3 regions of the Ruminococcus gauvreauii genome follow, and region 2 is predicted to be linked to each of the others. Evidence: a T-box and tRNA genes for the amino acid it is inferred to sense, from the RefSeq annotation. Region 2 holds a T-box; the other regions hold tRNA genes.

Region 1 (6,420 bases), 1.1 Mb from region 2:
TTCTCGGCATTGCCGGTAACTTTGGGGAGGCATTTTACAAGGCGGAGGAAGCGACGAAGACGAAGCTTCCGCTCGGCGGAACCGTTCTGATCAGTGTCAGCGACAGGGATAAGCCGGAGCTTGTGGAGGTTGCGAAAGGATTCCATGAATGTGGATTTGAGATAGTTGCCACGGGAAGAACGTGTGAGATGATCAAGCAGGCGGGAATGCCTGTTCGCAAGATTGCAAAAATCAACGAAGGCCGCCCGAACATCCTGGATGACATGGCGAACGGAAAAATCACGATGGTGATTAACACACCGGTCGGAAAGAAAGGCGCGGTTGATGACAGCTATATTCGTAAATCTGCCATCAAAAACAGAATTCCGTATATGACAACGATGGCTGCTGCAAAGGCTACGGTGGAAGGCATCCGTGCTGCGAAGAGCGGCACTGCGTTCGGCGTAAAATCCCTGCAGGAATTCCACAGCAGTATTAAAGAAAACTAAAACATAAACAAAAAAAAGATCGCACCGGCCAATTGGACGGTGCGGTTTTGCTGTGACAGTTTTTTTCATCTTATATGCGGTGTTCGTTTTTGCATCAGCCGGATCAGGTATAATAACAGCAATATGACCCAGGAAAATCCCTCCGCATATGCGATGACCATATTGTGAAAGAATGCGGCAAGTTTCAGTCAACGGGCTTTTCTTTCACGTGAGTTCGTATACTTTGATGGAACTGGAACCGTATACGGCCAAAAATCTTATAGTACGGGGGCGTATCTTCGCGGTAGCTGAAAACTCTCCATTCAATATAATCCAGGCAGGGAATCGCTAGCGCTGATATCACACACCATGCGAGGAAAAAAAAGAAATTCACCTGACCGTCGGCACTGGACAGCCAGAGTCCGCGGTAATCCCAGATGTGGTAATCCATATTGACAAGCCTGCCGCAGACCCATTCAGACATAGTGCAGCAGGTTCCGCTCATCAGAACCTGAAGCGTGTAGTCGAGTTCATAGGAAAACAGATTGTTCAGTCCGGTCAAAAACACGGTGCCGCAGAATCCTGCCAGAAAGAACATGGTGTGATCCGAACGCTGACGAAAGAGCAATTCGATCCCTACGTATATGAGGCCGCAGAAAACAAACAGAGATGTGTACTTCATGAGGAGTATCTGGATTTGTCTCATCACTAAAAACCTCCGATCATTCACATGAGAATCAAATTTAGTATCTTACCGGCCAGTAAAATCTATACGCTGTCGTTGACGTTTTACAGAAAATCCCTTATGATATGAAATGATATAATGCCAGGGTCAAAAGGGCATACAGAGCATTTGAAAAGAAACGAGGGAAATTATGAACATTTTAAATATAGAGCATATCAGTAAAGTATTTGGAGATAAAAAAATTTTTGATGATATCTCCTGCGGGATTCATGAGGGAGATAAAATCGGGATTATCGGTATCAACGGAACCGGAAAGACAACGCTGCTGAGGATGATCGCGGGAGAAGAGGAGCCGGATGAGGGACAGGTGATCACGCAGAAGGGTTTGCGCATCGCGTATCTGCCTCAGAATCCGGAATATCCAGAAGGCGGTACGGTTCTTTCCTATGTTACGGATGGGATACCGGAGACGGACTGGACAGCCAGGAGTGACGCGAAGAGCGCTTTAAATAAGCTGGGGATCACCGACCACGATGAACCGCTTTGCCATCTCTCAGGAGGTCAGAAAAAGAAAGCCGCACTTGCAAAAACGCTGATCGCGGCATTTGACGTACTTCTTCTGGATGAGCCGACGAACCATCTTGATAACGAGATGCTGAACTGGCTGGAAGAGTATCTGAATAAATACCGGGGGGTCATCGTTATGGTCACACATGACCGGTATTTTCTGGACAGGGTGACCAACAAGATTCTGGAGATCGATCATGGCCAGCTATATGGCTACGATGCCAACTATTCAAAGTTTCTGGAGATGAAAGCTCAGCGGGAAGAGATGGAAGCGGCATCTGAACGAAAGAGAAAGAGTGTCCTGCGTATGGAGCTGGAGTGGGCGAGGCGGGGATGCCGTGCGAGAAGCACAAAACAAAAAGCCAGGCTGGAGAGGCTGGACGCGCTGAAAAACGGCGGTGCCGCATCATATGATCAGACAATAGAAGTGGATGCAGTGGAAACCAGAATGGGTAAAAAAACTGTGGAGCTGCATCATATCAGCAAGAACTACGGTGACAAAAAACTGATTGAAGATTTTAATTATATTGTACTTAAGAATCAGCGTCTTGGCATTATCGGTCCGAACGGCTGCGGGAAATCTACGCTTTTGAAGATTATCGCGGGACTGGAGCAGCCGGATTCGGGTGAGGTAATATTGGGTGAAACGATCAGAATCGGTTATTTTGCCCAGGAAGTACCGGATATGGACACGAATCAGAGGGTCATCGATTATATTAAGGATGTGGCCGAATATATCCCGACAAGGGATGGAAGAATCACCGCATCCCAGATGCTGGAACGTTTTTTGTTTACGCCGGATATGCAGTATGCGCCCGTGTCGAAGCTGTCGGGCGGAGAGAAAAAGAGACTGTATCTGCTGAAAGTGATTTTTACCGGTGCAAATGTATACCTGTTTGACGAGCTGAGCAATGACATTGATATCCCGACGCTGACGATACTTGAGGATTTCCTGACCACCTTTCCGGGAATCATCATCACGGTATCGCATGACCGGTACTTTCTGGACAATGTAGCGGACCGGATATTTGAGTTTGACGGCAATGGACATCTTCAGCAGTACGAAGGCGGATACACGGACTATCTCGAGACTAAAAAAATAAGGGAATGTGAGGGACAGGAGTCCGGAAAAACTGAGAGTAGCGGAAATTCCGAAAAGAAAAAAGCACAGGGGAAAGACTGGAAGAAAAATGCCCCTGTAAAACTTAAGTTTACTTACAAAGAACAGAAGGAATTTGAGTCGATTGATGATGATATTGCTGTTCTTGAGGCGAAGATTGAAAAACTGGATGACGATATGATGGCAAATGCAACGAATTCGCTGAGGCTGTCGGAGCTGACCGCTGAAAAAGAAAAGACAGAGGCCGAGCTGGAAGAAAAGATGGAGCGCTGGGTCTATCTGGATGACCTGGCAGAACGCATCGAGGCGCAGAAGTAGCGCCCCGCTGCCCGTGAAGACTATCGGATCAGATGTTCGTATTCCGGATGTTCACCGAACCATTTCACCGCGTACGAGCAGGTTAAAACCGCCTTCTTGTTTTGATCCTGCAGAAATTTTGCTGTCTCATTCATTAGTTTGCCGGCTACGCCCTGACCTCTCAGTGAATGATCAACAAAGGTATGATTGATATTCACGGTATCATCACTTATAGAAGGAAAGGTAACTTCCGCGAGTGTGTTATCCCTGTCATCCGGTAAGTAGATTCTGTTTTTATCATAATTAAAATTCATGTTATAGTCTCCTGTCTTAAATTGTAGTATCAATAGTGAACAAAAGCGATAAATCCAACGCATTACACCGGATCTATCGCTTTTTTGAATGGAGCATACGGGGCTCGAACCCGTGACCTCAACACTGCCAGTGTTGCGCGCTCCCAGCTGCGCTAATGCCCCATATGGAAGCAATGGGGCTCGAACCCATGACCTCTCGCGTGTCAGGCGAACGCTCATCCCAGCTGAGCTATGCTTCCATATGAGAACATTGTATCAGATAAAGTACCTTCTGCGCAACAAAAAAATTTTCAGTAAATGTCATGAATGGACATAACATAACTGTGCATATCCTGCCGGGAGGATATCTCACGTGCTCCGTCAATGACCGAGTTCTGTTTTTCCTGGGGCAGCCCGGAAAAATGACTCATGATTTCGGGATGTAATGCGAGCTCCATGGTAAAACCGATCGGCAGTTCCTCGTTATCAAGCATAGATGTTGCCTCCTTTCCCAATGGTTGTTTTTATGTAGTATGCGGCTATTTTTATGAATTATACAGCGATATCTTAAGCGGTAGCGGACGCAGGAAGTGAAAAGTGTGGTATAATGACTGCACAGAGTGCAGTCCACAGCAACATAGTTGCTGTGCCGCTGCTGCACAGCGGATGATACCTGGCGAGCCACGGCTTGAAAAACAAATATCCCTGCGGGCCTGCTTGTTTTCCTGCGCACGTGGTATAATGACTGCACAGAGTGCAGTCCACAGCAACATAGTTGCTGTGCCGCTGCTGCACAGCGGATGATACCTGGCGAGCCACGGCTTGAAAAACAAATATCCCTGCGGGCTGCTTGTTTTCCTGCGCGCGTGGTATAATGACTGCACAGAGTGCAGGTGGCACAGCGAATTAAATAAAGTACGGAGGGAACAGTATGAAAGTAGTTGCGTTTAACGGAAGTCCCCGCAAAGGGGGCAACACAGAACAGTGTCTGAGAATCGTCGAAAAGGAATTGAATGCCGGGGGAATTGAACTGGAAATTATTCAGGTGGGTGCGAAGGCAAAACCGTGTACTGCCTGCAGTAAGTGTCTGGAAACCGGAAGCGGACATTGCGTTCAGAAGGATGAAGTGAATGACTGGATTGATAAAATGGTGGAAGCCGACGGGATTATTCTGGCATCACCGGTGTATTACGGCGGTATCGCCGGCGGAATGAAGTGTTTTCTGGACCGGGCATTTCTTGCAGCAGGCAACAGGCTGCACCATAAAGTCGGGGCGGCGCTCGTTACACTGCGCAGGTCAGGAGGCCTGGAGACTTATCAGCAGCTTAACGCATATCTGAATACAATGGAGATGGTAATCGCGACTTCCGATTACTGGCAGGCAGCACACGGGCTGGATGCGGGGGAAGTACTCCGGGATACGGAAGGCGTGGAAGTAATGGCGAAACTCGGCCGTAATGTTGCGTGGCTGGTGAATCTCATTCATGACGCGAAAGGAAGAATTGATCCGCCTGCTACAGGACAGAGAACGATGACAAATTTTATACGCTGATACGGCACTTTTCCCCCTGTATTCGTACAACGACTGCAGGGGGAAGTGCTGCTGTTTTCAGCGCTCAGATTCATAAGCGATCAGAGAGATATGTTTTCCAAGCTCCGAACTGATTCTCTGTTCACAGGCCTGAATTTCTGAACAGCAGGAGTCTGAGATATCCGCGATACTGTAAGATTCTGCTGCGATTGCCTGCTCCATGACGTCATCCATTTTGGAGTGACAGGAAGAGGGCAGATCCATGGCATTGGTTGTGATTTTACTTTCCATATGAACACCACCTTTCTGAATCAGTATGTGCGCAGACTGAAAAAATATGTACGTGGAAACAAGAAAGATTGCGTATAAGAGGAGATACTCATGAGAAAGACAGACAAAGTTTTGCGGTGGTTGTTGCGCTTGCTGTTTATACTGACTGTTGCAGCATTTACATTTTCGACAGCGGATATGACGTCAGCCAAACCAGCGAAAATCTCTACAATGGAAGTCCACTTTATCGATGTGGGACAGGCGGACAGCATTCTGGTAACATCGGACAAAGAAAGCCTTTTGATCGATGCGGGCAACAATGACGACGGTATGACAGTCGTTAAGTACCTGGAACGCATGAAAATTCAGAGGCTGGACTATGTGATATGCACACATCCGCATGAAGACCATATCGGCGGGATGGATGACGTCATTGACGCGTTTGAGATCGGCACGGTGATCATGCCGGATAAGACACATACATCACAGACATTTCTGGATGTGCTGAGGGCGGTACAAAAGAAAAAGCTCGGGATTACACCGGCACAGGCAGGGGATGTGTATTCGGTCGGGAACGGTAAATTCACCATACTGGCGCCTGATAAGGACGCAGATTATGGCGGGGATCTGAACAGCTGGTCGGTTGGGATCAGGCTGGAACATGGCGAGAACCATTTTGTTTTTACCGGTGACGGCGAAGAACGGACAGAGAAAGATATCTTGAGCAGCGGGCTGGACATCAGGGGCGATGTGTTAAAGGCAGGCCATCACGGCAGTGAAACTTCAAACAGTGAACGCTTTATTGAGGCCGTGAAGCCTGAGTATGTGGTTATCAGCTGCGGCACAGGGAACCAATACGGGCATCCGGATGCAAGTGTACTGAAATACTTTGCAGAACAGGGAATTAAAGTTTTTCGGACTGACGAACAGGGTACTGTTATTGCAAAAAGCGACGGCAGCAGGATCACCTGGAATCTGAAGCCTAGTACGTCGATGACAGCGGGAAGCCGCCAGACAGAGCAGTCTGTCCATATCACAAAGACCGGAAAAAAGTATCACAATGCCGGGTGTGAATATTTGAAATCGAGTGATATTGAAGTGGAAGTTCAGGAAGCAAAAGCGAAAGGCATGACCCCGTGCAGCAGATGCCGGCCGCCTCAGTAAGGAAGGAGCATGAGAATGAAATTGAT
Region 2 (6,420 bases):
ACAGCGCAGAACTTCAGCATGCCTGCGGGGTATGTGTCGGAAGACAATGCCAGATATCTGGTCCGTGTGGGAGACAAGTTTCAGAATGCTGAGGAAATGAGAGACCTGGTGCTCTTTGATATGGGGCTGGATGGACTTGAACCGATCAGGCTGTCCGATGTGGCAGACGTGATAACGGTTGACAACTCCTCGGAAGTCTATGCATCTGTCAATGGACAGCCGGGTGTTCTGCTGACCATGCAGAAGCAGACGGGATACGCGACCAGTGAGGTTTCGGATCGGATTCTGGATTATTTTGACAGCGCACAAAAGACGGATGACGGGCTTCATTTTACCGTGCTGATGGATCAGGGGATCTACATAGACATGGTGGTGAACTCCGTTCTGGAAAACCTGATGTATGGAGCCGTTCTTGCGATCATTGTGCTGTATCTGTTTCTGCGGGACGTGCGACCAACGTCGATCGTGGCATGCTCCATCCCGATCAGTGTGCTGACAGCGGTTGTACTGATGTATTTCTCGGGCATCACGCTGAATATTATCTCTCTTTCGGGACTGGCGCTGGGTGTCGGGATGCTGGTGGATAACTCGATCGTTGTCATAGAGAATATATATCGGCTGAGAGGCCTCGGATACTCCAGAAAGAAAGCGGCTGTGGCGGGAGCGAGACAGGTGGCAGGCGCGATCATGGCGTCCACGCTTACGACAATCTGCGTGTTCCTGCCGATCGTGTTCACGGAAGGGATCACGAGACAGCTGTTTGTGGACATGGGGCTGACGATCGCGTATTCACTTCTTGCCAGTCTCTTCATAGCCCTGACGCTTGTACCCATGATGTCAGCGGGGATGTTAAAGAACGTAAAAGAACAAAGGCAGCCCATGTTTGACAGGCTGCTGAGTGCTTATGGAAATGTGATGAAAAAAGTGCTGCGTCTCAAACCGGCTGTACTCCTGGGGACATTGATACTTCTCGGAGTGAGCGGATGGCTGTGTGTTTCCAGGGGGCTGGTGTACATGCCCGAAATGGAGAGCACACAGGCAAGCATAAATATTACGATGCCGGAAGGCGCAACACTGGAAGAGACAGGAAATATGTCCGATGAGATCATGGAGCGGCTTTCTGACCTGCCTGATGTGGAGTCGATCGGAGCCATGGCAGGTTCGGATTCCGGCATGGCTCTGCTGGGAATGGGCGGCGGCTCTGATACGGAGACTGCTACCATGTATCTGACCCTGAGAGAAGATATGGAGCTCTCAAATGACGAACTTGTCGATGAGATTCTGTCGCGGACAGAGGACCTGAACTGTGAAGTGGATGTATCAGCATCCAGCATGGATATGTCGGCTCTGGGGGGCAGCGGGATCAGTGTGGAGATCAAGGGAAAAGATCTGGACAGGCTGCAGACCCTGGCGGCCGAGGTGGCCGGGCTGGTGGAACAGGTTCCGGGGACAGCGGAAGTCTCCGACGGACTGGAAGAGTCTGCCGAGGAGGAGAGAATCGTAGTAAATAAGGAGAAGGCGTCAAAATACAATCTGACAGTTGCTCAGGTCTTCCAGCAGATCTCTGCGAAGCTGGCCGAGTCAAAGGCCGCCACCACGATCACGACAGATACCAAGGATTACGATGTGGATGTCACAGACGAGAACACGAAGACATATACGAGAAGTGACGTGAAAAAATTCAATCTGACGTATATGGACAAAGACGGTGAAGAGCAGGAAGTGGCGGTCACGAAGGTTGTGGACTTTGTAGATGCCAAAGGGATGACTGCCATATCGAGAGATGCGCAGAGCCGCTATGTCAGTGTATCGGCATCCATCGCACAGGGATATAACGTGACAAAGGTTGCTGCGGCTGTGGATAAAGAACTGAAAGCGTATGACGTGCCGGAGGGATATACGATTGAGATGGCGGGAGAGGATGAGACGATCAGAGAATCCATGACGGAGCTGATGAAGATGCTGCTGCTTGCCGTCGCATTTATTTACCTGATCATGGTGGCACAGTTCCAGTCGCTGCTGTCACCGTTTATCGTCATGTTCACGATTCCTCTGGCGTTTACAGGAGGATTTCTGGGTCTGCTGCTGACGGGGCAGGATCTGAGCATCATTGCCATGATCGGCTTCATCATGCTGTCGGGCATTATTGTAAATAATGGAATCGTGCTGGTGGATTATATCAACCAGCTGCGCAGGGAAGGAACAGAGAAGAAAGAGGCAATTATTGAGGCGGGAAAGACGAGGATGCGTCCGATCATGATGACTGCTCTGACGACGATACTGGGGCTGGCCACCATGGCAGCCGGTGTAGGAACGGGTTCTGATATGATGCAGGGAATGGCGGTGGTCGTCATCGGAGGTCTGCTGTACGGCACGCTGCTGACGCTGTTCGTAGTGCCGTGTATCTACGATGCGCTGAACCGCAGAAAGTACCGTTCTGAAGGAGAGGAGGAACTGGATGAAATCTGAACATACAATTCTTCCGCCGAAGAAACAGGCCATCTTTCAGGCTGTGATCGTGCTCCTCGACAGGGGACTGGCGCCGGACAGCCTTAAAGTTTCCGAGATCGCGGCAGAGGCTGGAATCGGCAAGGGTACGATCTATGAGTATTTTTCCAGCAAGGAAGAGATTATCACGCAGACGCTGGTCTATGAACTGGAAACGACAGCGGAGGAGATTTTGGAGATGATACGGTCCGCCGGCAGTTTCGAGGGGATTGTCAGAAAACTTCTGGACTGGGTCGAAGAAAACTATGAGAGGAAAACTTCCTTTATGCGGCTGCTGCAGCTGATGGAGCGGATGGATGAAATTCCCGAATCCATTCGAAGAGAACTGAAAAAGCAGGGACACTCACCCTGTGACATCAATCATTACATGCTGCGTCTGGCGAAACGGGGGCAGGAGACCGGGGAACTGTCCGATGAGATCCCCTGTTCGATGCTGGCGTCTTCCATACTGGCTGCTCTCGTCATGTATCTCTCCTATCTGAACTTCCCGGAAGGGTATGGACGGATGGAGAGCGGGGAGGCAAAAGCATTTGTCTGGAAGAGTATCCAGGAGATATGCGGCAAAAAACCTTGACAAAAGAGAGAAAGATGATTATGATTAAGCAAGAAAAAGGTAGTGAGAAAGAGGAGTACATTTCAAAACCCTGACAGAGAGGAACGGCCGCTGGCTGGAAGCCGTACCGGGGAAAGTGGAAGTGGAAGGTAGCTTTTGAACCGGCCGGGTGAACGCCGTTTCAGGCAGTAAGCCGGCACGCCTCGTCCCGCGTTACGGGACTTAAGAGATGGAGTGTTATACTTCGAACAAAGGTGGTACCGCGATCATTCGCCCTTTACACAGATTGTGTAAAGGGCATTTTCTAATTTAACGGAGGAAATTATGAGTAAAGAATTGGCAAAGACATACGATCCCAAAGGGATGGAAGACCGTATTTATCAGAACTGGATGGATAAAGGGTATTTTCACGCAAAGGTAAATCCGGATAAAAAACCATTTACCATTGTCATGCCGCCGCCAAATGTTACGGGACAGCTGCACATGGGACATGCGCTGGACAACACCATGCAGGATATTCTGATCCGGTTCAAACGGATGCAGGGATATGAAACGCTCTGGCAGCCGGGAACAGACCACGCCGCGATCGCTACAGAGGTTAAGGTCACGGAAAGCCTGAAAGAACGCGGCATCGATAAAGATGAGATAGGAAGAGAAGAGTTTCTGAAATACGCCTGGGAGTGGAAGGAAGAATACGGCGGGAAAATTATCAACCAGCTGAAAAAGATGGGGTCCTCGGCAGACTGGGAGCGGGAACGTTTTACCATGGACGAGGGATGTTCCAAAGCGGTCGAAGAAGTTTTCCTGAAACTGTATGAGAAGGGTTATATTTACAGAGGGAGCAGAATCATTAACTGGTGCCCGGTATGTCAGACTTCCATATCGGATGCGGAGGTTGAACATGAGGAGCAGGCCGGACATTTCTGGCACATTAAGTATCCGGTAGTGGGTGAGGAAGGGCAATTTGTAGAGATCGCGACGACACGTCCGGAAACCATGCTGGGAGATACGGCGGTTGCGGTGAATCCGAATGACGCGCGTTATACGCACCTGATCGGCAAGATGCTGAAACTTCCGCTGACAGACCGTGAGATTCCGGTTGTTGCAGATGAGTACGTGGATCAGGAATTCGGGACAGGATGCGTGAAGATCACACCGGCGCATGACCCGAACGACTTCGAAGTCGGAAAACGCCATGACCTGGAAGAGATCAACGTCATGAATGACGATGCCACGATCAACGAGCGCGGCGGTAAATATGCCGGCATGAGCAGATATGATGCCCGCAAAGCCATCGTTGCAGATCTGAAGGAGCAGGGACTGCTCGTAAAAGTGACAGAACATGTGCATAATGTGGGGACACATGACCGCTGCAAGACGACGGTGGAACCGATGATCAAGCCGCAGTGGTTTGTGCGAATGAAAGAGATGGCGAAGGCAGCGATCGAGGTACTGGATACGGATCAACTGAATTTTGTTCCGGAACGTTTTGACAAGATCTACCTGCATTGGCTGGAAAATATCCGCGACTGGTGCATCTCAAGACAGCTCTGGTGGGGACATCGGATCCCTGCGTATTACTGTGATCAGTGCGGTGAAGTGGTGGTTGACAGGAAGACCCCGGACAGGTGTCCAAAATGCGGCTGTACACATTTTACACAGGATGAGGATACACTGGATACCTGGTTTTCTTCCGCACTGTGGCCGTTTTCGACTCTCGGCTGGCCGGAGCAGACACCGGAACTTGAGTACTTTTATCCTACGAATGTGCTGGTTACTGGGTATGATATCATTTTCTTCTGGGTTATCCGCATGGTATTCTCGGGTCTGGAACAGACGGGGAAATCACCGTTTGATCATGTGCTGATCCACGGACTCGTGAGGGACTCACAGGGAAGAAAGATGAGCAAATCTCTGGGCAACGGTATCGATCCGCTCGAAGTGATCGAACAGTACGGTGCGGATGCGCTGCGCCTGACGCTCATCACGGGAAATGCACCGGGAAATGACATGCGCTTCTACTGGGAGCGCGTTGAGGCGAGCAGGAATTTTGCAAACAAAATATGGAATGCTTCACGCTTCATCATGATGAATCTGGAAGAGGCAAAAATCGAGGAGCCGGAGCGCTTCCAGCTGAAGGTGGCGGACCGCTGGATCCTGTCGAAACTGAATACACTGACCAAAGAAGTGACAGAAAATATGGAGAAATTTGAGCTGGGTATCGCAGTTCAGAAGATTCATGATTTCCTGTGGGATGAGTTCTGCGACTGGTATATCGAGATTGCAAAACTGAGAATCTGGGCTGCGGAACACGATCCGGACAGCAGTGAGTATGCGCTGTGGACGCTGAAGACGGTACTGTCCCGTGCATTAAAACTGCTGCATCCTTATATGCCTTTTATCACGGAGGAAATATATGGAACACTTTGCCCTGAGGAGGAATCGATCATGATTTCCGAGTGGCCGAAGTTTAAGGAAGAGTGGCAGTTCCCGTATGCGGAAGAGATGATAGACAATGTGAAGGCAATCGTCAGGGGAGTGCGAAATATCCGTGCAGAGATGAATGTGCCGCCGAGCAAAAAAACGCGTGTTTACATTGTGTCGGAGGACGAAGGGCTGTGTGAACGCCTTGAGATGATGAAGGACACTTACGTGAAATTCCTGAGCGCCAGCCGGGTACGGATTCAGATGACCAGGAAGAATATCGGTGATGACGCCGTATCGATCGTAGTGCCGAATGCAGTTGTCTACCTGCCATTTGAGGAGCTTGTGGATAAGGAAAAGGAGAGAGAGCGCCTTCAGAAAGAGGAAGACCGTCTGAAAAAAGAGATCTCACGCTGCGAAGGAATGCTCAGAAATGAAAAATTCCTGAGTAAAGCGCCGGAATCAAAAGTTCAGGAAGAGCGGGAAAAACTGGAAAAATATGCCCGGATGTTGGAACAGGTGAAAGCAAGATTGGAGCAGTTATAAAATAAATGAAAAATTTCAAAGTCAATTGGGGGAAAGTGGTTAAGGTATGTAACTGGTTTTCGGTACCGCTGCAGTTTCTTGGGGTGTGCATATTGTATCTAATCATCGAGGCAATATGCCGCCACTCATTGTATGAAGCTGTTCAATTTATGACGGGAAGCAAACTTGTATTTCTGTACAATGCTTTTCTTATATTTGTCACGACAACGGTTGTCTATCTGACGAGAAGGAGGATATTTGCGCGGACAGTAGTCTTCGTTGTCTGGCTGATTCTCGGGATCATCAATGGTGTTGTGCTGGCATGCAGAGTCACGCCCTTTACGGGACCGGACTTGAAACTGATAACGGAAAGCCTCAGGATTTTGAATAAATACCTGTCGTTTGCAATG
Region 3 (6,420 bases), 1.9 Mb from region 2:
CGGTAAGCAGGCTGAAAGACATGGGGACGGACATTCTGGATATTGAAAAAATCCAGGATACGGTGGAGGAAACGCTGTTTGAGCAGAAATACTACAAAACGGCAAAGGCATATATTCTATACCGGATAGAGAAGGATAAAGAACGTGCCGGCGGGAGCTGGGAAGACGGACTCCTAGACAGAGAATTTCTGAGTACTTATAAACATGCACCGAATCCCATGGAACAACTTGGATCTTTCGTCTATACCCGTACCTATTCCAGGTATCTGCCTAAGTTTGGCCGGCGTGAATTCTGGTGGGAGACGGTGCGCCGCGCCGTGGAGTATAACTGCTCATTGGCGCCAACTTCAAAGGACGAGGCCAGGAAGCTGTATGATAACATTTATCACCTGCGTCAGTTTTTATCAGGGCGGACACTCTGGGTGGGAAATACCCCGGTGGCAGACGCCTATCCCATGGCAAATTACAACTGTGCATTTGAGGTGATTGATGACTTTGGAGCTTATCATGATCTGTTTTATCTGCTGATGGTGGGCAGCGGCGTGGGAGTGAGGGTATTGAAAGAAGATGCCGAAAAACTTCCTAAGATCCGAACGGATATCGAGATCCTGCACAAAGCATACGACGGATGCCCGCCTCGGGACCGACTGGAATTTACAGATCTGACCTTCACGAAGGACACTGCAGTTCTGTCTATCGGAGATTCCAAAGAGGGTTGGGCCCAGGCTCTGAGTCATTATTTTGATATATTGAGCAATCATGAGTACAGTAAGATACGGGAAATTGTGGTAAATTATGATTCGATCCGTCCCAGAGGTGAAAGACTGAAAACCTTCGGGGGGACAGCCAGCGGACATGAATCTATGATGGCCATGCTGGGGAAAATACACAAAGTGATACGGGCGGCAGGAGACAGAGACAAGGCACCGCGGACGCAGCTGCAGCCCATCGATCTGCTGGATATCGCCAACATTATCGGTGAAAATGTCGTCTCCGGGGGCGTACGCAGGACGTCGGAGATCGGCCTGATCGATGCAGATGATCAGGTGTGTATCAAGGCAAAGAGCAATCTGTACCGTCAGATCAACGGACGGTGGGAGCTGGACCAGTCCCTCGCTCACAGACAGATGAGCAACAACTCAATCTATTATAAGAAAAAACCGACCAGAGAACAGCTTCACTGGCATATGCAGCAGATGCGTTATTCCGGGGAGCCGGGATGGATCAATGAGGAGGCCGGAAAGAAGCGCCGGCCGAATTTTAACGGATGCAACCCGTGCGGGGAAGTACTGATGGACAGCCACGGACTCTGTAATCTGACAACGCTCAACGTCATGGGATTTGTTCGGGATGGCAAGCTGGATGAGCAGGCATTGCTGGAGGCGCAGAGGCTGTCAGCCAGGGCCGGATACCGCATGACCTGCCGTGAACTGGAGATACACCGCTGGGATTCCGTACAGAAAAGAGACCGCCTTTTAGGCTGTTCAATGACCGGGTGGCAGGATATGGTCAATGCGACCGGTATGCCTGTGGAAAAGCAAATGGAGCTTCTTGACAAACTGCGCAGGGAGGCTCACGAAGCGGCGGAACAACTCGCAGACAGATTGGGCACAGGAAGACCGCTGCTGGTGACAACCGTCAAGCCCGAGGGGACACTGTCCCTGCTGCCGACAGTCTCGAGCGGGGTTCATTATTCACATTCTCCCTATTATATCCGGAGGGTGCGCATTAATGCGGCAGATCCTTTGTGCCGGGTATGTGAAGAACTGGGGTATCCGGTTCTGCCTGAGGTGGGGCAGAATCCTGAGAACCCGACGACCAAGGTTGTGGAATTTCCGGTAAAGGCACCAGCCGGCAAAGTGAAAGCGGATGTATCGGCTGTAGAGCAGCTGGAAACGTATAAAATGTTCATGGAGCATTATGTGGACCATAACTGTTCTGTCACGATCCACGTGCGGGAAAATGAGTGGGACGATACGGAACAGTGGGTGTGGGATAACTGGGACGATGTGGTTGCTCTTTCATTTTTAAGCTATGATGACAGTTTCTATGAATTATTGCCATACGAAGCCATTACGAAAGAGGAGTACGACGCACGCAAGACGGCCATGAGACCGTTTAATCCATCACTTCTTACAAGGTATGAGTACGAAGAATCGGATTTTGACATTGGAGACTCTGACTGTTCGACTGGGGCGTGTCCGGTCAGATAGTAAAACAGAAAAACATTTTTGTGACAGGTTTTGAATTTGCGTTTAGCGGGATCATTTTTCAAATTGCAGTAGTTCATTCCTGGATCTTATGTATCCCCGCAATGCTTCTGGCGCTCGGGCTGGCGGGTGAGCCCAGGGAAAACGGATAACACAGTGATGCAGCAGCAGTGATATGATGGGATGCGGTATCGAGGCGGCATGTCAGATCATCAGATCCGCAGAAAATCCCATCAGATAACTGCAGAGATAAACAATAAACTCTTTTGGAGTGGGCTTTTCGGTTAAATGACGGCTGGCGATTTGGTCCAGTTTCTCGCGGTTACCGTAATCCCAGCAGTCACAAACAGCCCTGGAAATACTGCGTGAAATCGATTTAACCGGAAGTTCAGTTTCGTCAGATATTAATGGATAAATCTGACGATCAAGGCAAAACCCATGATATATCTGAAAATCGCAGCAATAATACACCGCCAGAGCTAAATGATAATAGCTTTTATGACATGGGTGTCCAGATACTGACTGAATGAGTAATATAATATCTTTTAGTGGCATAACAATCCGTCCTTATATAATTATTTTGTCTATGATATTATACAGAGTTAATGGAAAACAGGAAATAGAAAGACAAAAAACGATAAAATTAGACAAATAAAGAAATGTATTTTACACATACTATATAAAAGTCGGGATGGATGATTGAGAATATCTTCTATTACAACGGGAGACAGTGTTATGACGCCAAAATGGAAACGAATAGATGAGATGAGAACTGAAGATTTTGTCTGTCTGGGATATGTCAGAAAGGAAAATGATATGACCAGTCTTATTCTTGCAAAGTGCAGTGAGGATGCCAAATTTGTGGTGACTAATCATGTGTCAGTAAATATCAGCATAAGAACGCTGCGTCAATACAGCATAGCAGAAGCAGACTGTCCGTTTTTCAAAATTCCGAAAGGATGCCTGTATGCGACATGGATTAAACCTGTTGTCTGTACCATTGTATATGTACCCTCGGAAAGAATCGGGGTTCGGCGGGCGGTATTTAAGGCGATACGTGGTGACAAGAAACCTGAAGAATGCAGGGTGGTATAGATCGGGAGTATGATATACCGCAGAGGATAATGAATGGTATTATTTACCATTTGATTTTTGGCTGAAATCTTTATATAATATAAATGTAGCATAAGACTAGATGAATAATTGCAACCTTGGTATGCTGCGCTATGTGCCCTCGGATTTCCCACCGGGGGCTGTTTTTTTGTTTGGCTATGATCTGAGAGCAAACAATAAAAAACCCGCAAACTCTGAGTTTACGGGTTTTTCTTTGAGTAGCGAGAAAGGGATTTGAACCCCCGACACCACGGGTATGAACCGTGTGCTCTAGCCAACTGAGCTATCTCGCCAAAACATATGAAATTTTACTTTTTTCAAAGTAAGTGGGACCTATAGGGCTCGAACCTATGACCCTCTGCTTGTAAGGCAGATGCTCTCCCAGCTGAGCTAAGATCCCACGGTAATACAGTGGATTCAGACGCTTTTGCTTGTCTCAACCGCAACCTGCTCTGCTATTATATAATTGTAAAAAGAAAAAGTCAATACCTAAATTAAAAAAAATAAAATAATATTTTTAAGTATGATTAACGTGAAAAATGTCAGAAACGCACCCCCTAAAACTATTGGCATATTATGAATTAAGAGAGTATATGCTGTATCTTCAATGATTATGAGAATTTTTATGATAGGTGCGGTGAAAGTATGCTCTCGCAATTTGGAATTTAAATGTTAAGGAGAAAGTATAATGGGCAGAGATATAACGAAATGTCATCCTCGCCTGCAGGAGCTTGCTGCTGAATTAAAAGCAGAGTGTACCAGACAGGGGTATCAGATAGCAATAGGTGAGAGTTTTCGGAGTGTGGCGGAGCAGGATGCGCTGTACGCTCAGGGGAGGACAAAACCGGGTCAGATCGTAACAAATGCGCCGGGCAGTTCCTACAGTTCCATGCATCAGTGGGGGGTAGCATTTGATTTTTACAGAAATGATGGAACAGGAGCGTACAATGAAAGCGGAAACTTTTTTGAACATGTAGGTGCAATCGGAAAATCTCTTGGACTGGAATGGGGAGGAGACTGGACTTCACCGGTGGACCGTCCGCATTTTCAGCTCCCGGACTGGGGCAGTACGCCGTCACGGCTGAAAAGTAAATATGGAAATGTCACTTCTTTTATGAAAACCTGGGGGAATGCCGGCGGAAACATTCCGGCACCGTCGCAGGATAACTGGGTGCTGCGTTTGCAGCAGGAGCTGGTGAGACAGGGATATAATCCTGGTAAGGTGGATGGGATCGCAGGACCGAATACACTGAATGGCTGTCCCACAGTGCGCAAAGGGGCAAGCGGTGGTATAACCAGGCTGATTCAGGAGAAACTGTCTAATGTATATAAAATTGGAATCGGGACTTCCGGAGCGGACGGAATCTTCGGGAAAGATACGGAAGCGGCTGTTATGGAATTTCAAAAGCAAAAGGGTCTGTCAATTGACGGCATTGTAGGCAAAAAGACCTGGCGCGCGCTGCTGGATCTTTAATTATTCCGGTTCAGGAGGTGCATCTTCTTGTCTGGCTTATGCCGGACAAGAGGCATCTGACGGACCTCCGATGTAAAAGTTTGTACAAACTTTGTTTGAAAATCAATGTATGATACGGTATGATAAGAAAAACGGAGGGATAAGCATATGAGAGTAGGAATGGGATATGATGTACACCGGCTGGAGGAAGGACGGAAACTGATCCTGGGAGGCGTTGAAATTCCATATGAGAAAGGCCTGCTGGGACATTCGGATGCAGATGTGGTGGTACATGCCATTATGGATGCACTTTTGGGAGCTGCTGCGCTGCGTGATATCGGAACTCATTTTCCGGATACTGATCCGCAGTACTGTGGTGTTTCCAGCATTATGCTCCTGGAAAAAGTAGGGAAACTGCTGGAGGAAGAGCGGTATATCATTAATAATATTGATGCGACCATCATTGCGCAGAAGCCAAAGCTGATGCCGTATATCGGACAGATGGCAGAAAATGTGGCGCGGGCGCTGAATCTTGAAGCAAATCAGGTGAATATAAAAGCCACGACAGAGGAAGGACTTGGTTTTACCGGACAGATGGAAGGAATTTCATCTCAGGCAATCTGCTCTCTGATACCGGTGCTTGAGCTGGCTGATGAGGACAGGATGAGCGCCAGGCCATGTGAGGGCTGCTGCGGCTGTGTAAAAGATAAATAATGCACAGGATAAGTGTTGACAAACAGCATTTTTTTGCATACACTAAGAGCATAAAAGGCTGAGAACGAAAAGAGTACCTGTTTGAAAACTTTCAGAGAGAGATGGTCATTGGCTGCAAGCCGTCTTAAGGGGAAAAGCAGAGAAGTGCATTCGGGAGCCGGGCGGAAGAACGTTGAGTATGCCGCCACGCAGGCAGGCGTTATCTGTATGAAAGTGGAGAGGATATCTCTCTATAAGAGTGGAACCGCGGATTACTTCGTCTCTTGTCTGAGACGGAGTTTTTTTAGTTTAATAAACAGTTGATGAATAAGATGAAGAAGAAGGAGAATAAAGATGAAGCTGTATAATACGCTGACGAAAAGCAAGGAAGAGTTCGTACCGCTTACCGAAGGAAAGGTCAGGATGTATGTGTGCGGACCAACGGTATATAACCTGATCCACATTGGAAACGCACGTCCTATGATCGTGTTTGACACAGCGAGACGTTATATGGAATATAAAGGATATGAAGTGAACTTTGTATCCAATTTCACTGATGTTGATGATAAAATTATCGCAAAAGCGATTGAAGAAGGCGTTGATTCGGAAGTGATCTCGACACGATACATCAAAGAGTGCAAGAAGGATATGGAGGCGATGAATGTCAGACCCGCGACAACACATCCGCTGGCAACGCAGGAAATTGACGGCATGATCGATATGATCCAGACACTGGTTGACAAAGGCTACGCATATAACGCGGATGGGACCGTATATTTCAGAACCAGAAAGTTCCAGGAGTACGGAAAACTTTCACATAAAAATCTGGATGATCTGCGCAGCGGAGGCCGTTCCCTGCTCGTGACAGGGGAAGATTCCAAGGAAGATCCGCTGGATTTTGTGCTTTGGAAGCCAAAAAAAGAAGGAGAGCCGTCCTGGCAGTCGCCATGG

Evidence for each region. A T-box is a leader RNA that pairs with one kind of tRNA and senses whether it is charged. The one in region 2 lies ahead of NQ502_RS04370 (valine--tRNA ligase), so its partner is inferred to be a tRNA-Val.
Region 1: it has a tRNA-Val gene. The T-box ahead of NQ502_RS04370 (valine--tRNA ligase) is inferred to sense a tRNA for this amino acid. The anticodon was not compared.
Region 3: it has a tRNA-Val gene. The T-box ahead of NQ502_RS04370 (valine--tRNA ligase) is inferred to sense a tRNA for this amino acid. The anticodon was not compared.

Annotation. Positions count from the first base shown of each region.
Region 1 covers NZ_CP102290.1:3,930,809-3,937,228, forward strand. The annotation lists gene carB (carbamoyl-phosphate synthase large subunit) at 1-488, shown strand, start outside; gene NQ502_RS18375 (hypothetical protein) at 673-1,173, opposite strand; gene NQ502_RS18380 (ABC-F family ATP-binding cassette domain-containing protein) at 1,343-3,157, shown strand; gene NQ502_RS18385 (GNAT family N-acetyltransferase) at 3,178-3,450, opposite strand; tRNA gene NQ502_RS18390 (tRNA-Ala) at 3,540-3,612, opposite strand; tRNA gene NQ502_RS18395 (tRNA-Val) at 3,616-3,689, opposite strand; gene NQ502_RS18400 (hypothetical protein) at 3,741-3,923, opposite strand; gene NQ502_RS18405 (flavodoxin family protein) at 4,361-4,981, shown strand; gene NQ502_RS18410 (hypothetical protein) at 5,039-5,251, opposite strand; gene NQ502_RS18415 (ComEC/Rec2 family competence protein) at 5,342-6,394, shown strand; gene NQ502_RS18420 (DUF3006 domain-containing protein) at 6,410-6,420, shown strand, end outside.
Region 2 covers NZ_CP102290.1:888,293-894,712, reverse strand. The annotation lists gene NQ502_RS04380 (efflux RND transporter permease subunit) at 1-2,469, shown strand, start outside; gene NQ502_RS04375 (TetR/AcrR family transcriptional regulator) at 2,459-3,082, shown strand; T-box leader at 3,116-3,342, shown strand; gene NQ502_RS04370 (valine--tRNA ligase) at 3,386-6,031, shown strand; gene NQ502_RS04365 (LTA synthase family protein) at 6,037-6,420, shown strand, end outside.
Region 3 covers NZ_CP102290.1:3,112,801-3,119,220, forward strand. The annotation lists gene nrdJ (ribonucleoside-triphosphate reductase, adenosylcobalamin-dependent) at 1-2,213, shown strand, start outside; gene NQ502_RS14745 (sporulation initiation factor Spo0A C-terminal domain-containing protein) at 2,415-2,765, opposite strand; gene NQ502_RS14750 (hypothetical protein) at 2,946-3,305, shown strand; tRNA gene NQ502_RS14755 (tRNA-Met) at 3,543-3,616, opposite strand; tRNA gene NQ502_RS14760 (tRNA-Val) at 3,651-3,723, opposite strand; gene NQ502_RS14765 (peptidoglycan-binding protein) at 4,012-4,797, shown strand; gene ispF (2-C-methyl-D-erythritol 2,4-cyclodiphosphate synthase) at 4,945-5,490, shown strand; T-box leader at 5,542-5,757, shown strand; gene cysS (cysteine--tRNA ligase) at 5,824-6,420, shown strand, end outside.